2 regions of the Tateyamaria sp. GN1-10 genome follow, and region 1 is predicted to be linked to the other one. Evidence: riboswitches for the same ligand, from Rfam matches in the RefSeq annotation. Region 1 holds a riboswitch; the other holds the start of a gene.
What was found. Region 1 has a riboswitch for glycine ahead of gcvT (glycine cleavage system aminomethyltransferase GcvT). Riboswitches for the same ligand answer to the same signal wherever they lie in the genome.

Region 1 (2,460 bases):
ATTTTTGCTACCGTGAGTGGTTGGCGTTTTCCGCGTAACTCGCCAAAAATTTTGGTGCCCGGCGCGGCGTGCTCAGTGGTGACATATCCCATCGCAACAGGTCCTCCGACCGTGGGGCCAAACCCGCCCGAGGTGACTGCGCCGATGGGATCGGTCGCATCCTCGGTTGCAAACAGCACCACGCCATCGCGCATGGGCGCGCGACCGGCGGGCAGCAACCCCACGCGCTTGCGCGCGGCGCCACTGTCCATCTCGGCCAGGATTTTCTCCGCCCCCGGGAAGCCACCTTCCCGGTCTCCGCCCGCGCGCCGCACCTTCTGGATCGCCCATGTCAGGCCGCCCTCAACAGGCGTTGTTGTGGCGTCAACGTCGTGCCCATATAGGCACAGCCCCGCCTCCAACCGCAGGGAATCGCGCGCGCCGAGGCCGATGGCTTCAACGTCAGAATGGTCCAGCAAGGCCTTTGCAATGTCTTCCGCGACATCCATGGGTGCCGAAATCTCGTACCCGTCTTCGCCCGTGTAACCGGACCGGGAAACCCAGACCTCAACCCCGTTCAGATCCAGCGTAGCCACATCCATAAAGCGCATCTTTGCTGCACGCGGATCAAGCGCGGCCAGCACACCTTCAGCGGCAGGCCCCTGCAAAGCCAGCAAGGCACGGTCGGTGATCTCAGTCACCGTCACATCCGGTTCAAGCGCGGCTTTCATATGCGCAATATCGGCGTCCTTGCAGGCAGCATTCACCACAACGAACACATGATCCCCGCGGTTCGCCAGCATCAGATCGTCTTCGATGCCGCCATCCGCATTCGTGAAAAAGCCATAACGTTGGCGGTTCTTGCCCAAGCCCAGCACATCGACTGGAATCAGCGATTCCAGACCACGTGCAGCCGCGTCATAAGTCGTCCCGCGCACAATGACCTGCCCCATATGGCTGACGTCAAAAAGACCGGCCTTCGCCCGCGTATGGAGGTGCTCTTTCATGACCCCCAGTTCGTATTGCACCGGCATATCATACCCCGCAAAGGGTACCATCTTGGCCCCAAGGGCAACGTGCAACGCGTGAAGCGGGGTCTGCTTTAGATCGGACATGCCTCATCACCTTTTTCAAGCCGACAAGATTTGCGTCAAATCATGCGGCACCAAGTCATGCGCAAGACATCTCTTGCGCGTCGGTGCCTCCTCTGTCCCGGGTGCCTGAGATCATTATCCCTTCGGCGGATGCCAATGGCATCACTCTCCAGAGTAGTTTGGCCTGACATTGGTCCTTTGGCCTGAGAGTTTCCGAGGCAGTTGCTCCTTCGGCACCAGTAAACTGGTTCTCCCAATGTCAAGTTATGAGAGTTTCGTATCGGAAACTTGCCCGAAGTGGCAAGCAGAAAGTTGAAACATGCCGATCGCCTGCGCTTGTATCGGCCATCCCACCCTTTGCTTGCTTGCGGGTCCTTGAGGTCACACGCGACTGATGTGCATGATTGGCAAAATGCAGTGGAGAATGACGATGATTATCAGGAACGGCACAGTTGAAGATATTGAGCAGATGAGCACATTTCTTCGCGAGCTGACGGCCGCTGGCAAACGTTTGAGTCCTGACGATGAGGAATTCGTACGGCAATACTACATTGAAAGCGTCGATAAGATTCGTTGCTCCGTGGCCGAGGACGATGGGATCATACTTGGATTCCAGTCACTCAAAACTGCCCGTGCGGGCAACCAATGGGGTGTAGAACCGGGGTGGGGCATTGTTGGCACGCACATACGACCCTCCGCAGCACGGCGTGGCGTTGGTCGCGCATTATTCGATGTCACATGTAGGGCTGCGCAAGATGCAGGGTTGGCTCATATCGACGCAAGCATTGGCGCGAATAATCCGGAAGGGTTGGCATACTACGAAGCGATGGGCTTTCGAACATACAGGACGCCAAGAAACCTGATCTGCAAGCGCTTCGACATATTGCAGTGATCGCTCGTTGGCAGACATAAGTTTCTTCTAGGCTAGGCAACATGAAGTCGAATGGCTTCAACCTGTTCGCAGTGAGGGTTGGCAGGCGGTCTGAATGGGCGGGCCGCAAAACTGATTGTGGCCCGTTTCTAAATTACGAGCATTGCGTCAGGTTATGGGTCGGCGCGCCCGTCAAAAGGTCTGATCGTATTCCCCAACGGTATCTTCAGTCCGGATTACCGCATCGATGTCTGCGAAAATCGCGCGCAACTCGTCTTCGCTTTCCGGGCTTTCACAGACCACCACCAAGTTCGGCGTGTTGGACGAAGCGCGCACCAAACCCCAACCGCCGTTATCCAGAATGACCCGAGCGCCGTTTACCGTCACCACCTCCTTGATTGCGCGACCTGCGATGGGTTCATTCGCAACGGCCTTGGCTGTCAGCTTGGCGACAATACGGTCCAGTGTGCTGTATTTTTCAGTGTCCGAGCAGTAGGGGGACATTGTCGGGGTTGA
Region 2 (2,460 bases), 210 kb from region 1:
GGACTGGGGCGACTTACTGGTTTGCGACAAGCCAACACGCTGCACGTAAGTCCAGCGTCAGGAAGTTTAGGAAATGGCTTGAGGCGGAGCTGGACTGCTCCGTCAACTATTGGAATAGTGCCTCGACTTAGCAGAGATCACCCTGGGCACGTTGCTGACACTCGCTGAATTGCACTGACGGGCACACAGGAAAGCATTGCAGGCCATGCGTCTTCAGAACATTGGCAACCGGGCTTGAACTGCACAGAAACCAGCACGCTTCAACACTGGATCCACCTTGCATCCATTCCGTTTATAGGTCTGCCCAGCGGCTCAAGGCGTTTTTCCGGCGGGTAATGGCATAGTAGACGGACATAGTTGCTCCCAAAGCCGATCCTATCAAAACCGTTCTCAGCCCGAACTCAGTTGTTGATCGACCCTCGGGTATGCCGTCCGGCAAAATCGATATCACGGCGATCAAAGTGATAAAGAAAGCGCTGTTGCCCAAGAAGCTTCGCCAGAACGGTTTGTAGTGAGGCAGAACAGGCTTCAGACCAAGCATACGTAGAAATCGAACGTAGAGTGGTACAGCATTGGATGGCCAAACCCCCGCTTCGTCGAGTTCGATTTCTGCGGCTTCAAAACGGCGCTGATACTCAGACATGGCAGTCACCTCCAAACGCGACAATTGTCGCACTGGTGCCAGTGCCGTTCAATTGGCTGATATGTCGGGGTGGCACACGTTTGCCGTTGCACGTGCGGGAAGTTGCCGAAACTTTTTTAAGCGCTGCGGCAGACATTGGCGCCAGGCTGCATGCCGTATTTTGGGTTCGCTTCCGTCAATCGCCCGAGCGCAGGATCGAGACTGTCGCCAGGACACCACGCATCCACATATGTGATATCGCGTGACAACAAATTCCTTTGCATGACACACACCTTTTTCCTATATGCGCCTCAGTCGCAGAGGCCGACATGGGAGAGCGCAGCGCAGGCTGCCGCCGAAGGAGCAACGCCCCGGAAACTCTCAGGCACCACGAACCGTGCCGGCCGCGCCCCCGTTCAGGGGCACATGTGATGATCTGGAGAGTGGCCGGACGTCACGCGCCCGGCCCACCGAAGGAGAAAGCGGCCCTCTTGGTCCGTGAAGCTCTCAGGTCTCGCGACAGATGGGGACGCTTGCCCGGCACGGTGCCGGATGCGTCCATATCTGCGTGCACTGGGAGGATCCCCATGACCCATATTGCCGTGATCGGCGCCGGTATCACCGGTATTACCACTGCCTATGCCTTGGCCCGCCGCGGCTATGACGTCAGCGTGTTTGACCGCAACCGCTATGCCGCGATGGAGACATCCTTTGCCAATGGCGGCCAGCTCTCGGCCAGCAACGCCGAGGTGTGGACCCGCTGGGGCACCATCTTCAAGGGGTTGAAATGGATGCTGAAATCCGATGCGCCCTTGCTCGTGAACCCGACACCCAGTTGGCACAAGCTGTCCTGGATGGCGGAATTCATGGGCAACATCCCCGATTACGAGCGCAACACGGTTGAAACGGCGCGCCTGGCCATCGCCGCACGGGAACACCTGTTGGAGTTTGCGCGTGAAGTGGGGGCCGATTTTGATATGGAACAACGCGGTATCCTCCATGTGTACCGTCAGCAGTCCGAGTTCGATCATGCCCGCCGGGTAAATACGCTGCTGGAAAAGGCGGGGTTGGAACGACGCGAGGTGTCAGCAGACGAGGTACAGCGCTTGGAACCTACGCTGAAGGCCGACACGATTGGCGGTTTTTATACCGAGAGCGATTTTACCGGCGACATTCACCGCTATACCCGTGCGCTGAGCAACCGGTGTGAGCAGATGGGCGCATCCTTTCACTACAAGTGCAAGGTGACGGACATCACGCATGTCGGTGCGGGTGTTCGCCTGACTTGGGATCATGCAGGTGCCGCGGAGACGCAGCGGTTTGACGGCATCGTCGTGTGTGCTGGCGTCGGCAGCCGCGCCATTGCGGCCCAACTCGGTGACCGCGTGAATATCTACCCGGTCAAAGGGTATTCCATCACCGTCAATCTGGACGATGCCGAAAGTCAGGCGGCGGCCCCATGGGTCAGCCTTCTGGATGATGAGGCCAAGATCGTGACCTCGCGCCTGGGCCGTGGGCGCTTCCGCATTGCAGGCACGGCCGAGTTCAACGGCTACAATCTGGACATCCGCGATGATCGTATCCGGCCGTTGCGTGAATGGTGCGAGGCGTTCTTTCCCGATGTGTCGACCGAGCATTGCGTGCCATGGGCAGGGCTGCGCCCGATGCTGCCATCGATGATGCCGAAGGTCGGGCCGGGGGCCAAACCAGGGGTCTACTACAACACCGGGCATGGGCATCTGGGCTGGACCCTGTCGGCGGCCACAGCGCAGGCGACGGCGGATATCATTGATGTGAACCGGATGAAGAACGCGGCCTGACGTGCGGGGCGGATCAAG

Region 2: linked by a shared signal. The riboswitch ahead of ACZ1HN_RS06040 (D-amino acid dehydrogenase) and the one ahead of gcvT (glycine cleavage system aminomethyltransferase GcvT) in region 1 are both predicted to bind glycine.

What each region holds. Positions count from the first base shown of each region.
Region 1 is NZ_JBVFUR010000004.1:1,078,383-1,080,842, forward strand. It holds gene gcvT (glycine cleavage system aminomethyltransferase GcvT) at 1-1,094, opposite strand, end outside; glycine riboswitch at 1,255-1,339, opposite strand; gene ACZ1HN_RS07055 (GNAT family N-acetyltransferase) at 1,474-1,965, shown strand; partial or broken gene ACZ1HN_RS07060 (phosphomannomutase/phosphoglucomutase) at 2,137-2,460, opposite strand, start outside.
Region 2 is NZ_JBVFUR010000004.1:865,413-867,872, forward strand. It holds gene ACZ1HN_RS06030 (LysR substrate-binding domain-containing protein) at 1-131, shown strand, start outside; gene ACZ1HN_RS06035 (DUF6404 family protein) at 293-643, opposite strand; glycine riboswitch at 943-1,030, shown strand; glycine riboswitch at 1,049-1,155, shown strand; gene ACZ1HN_RS06040 (D-amino acid dehydrogenase) at 1,210-2,442, shown strand.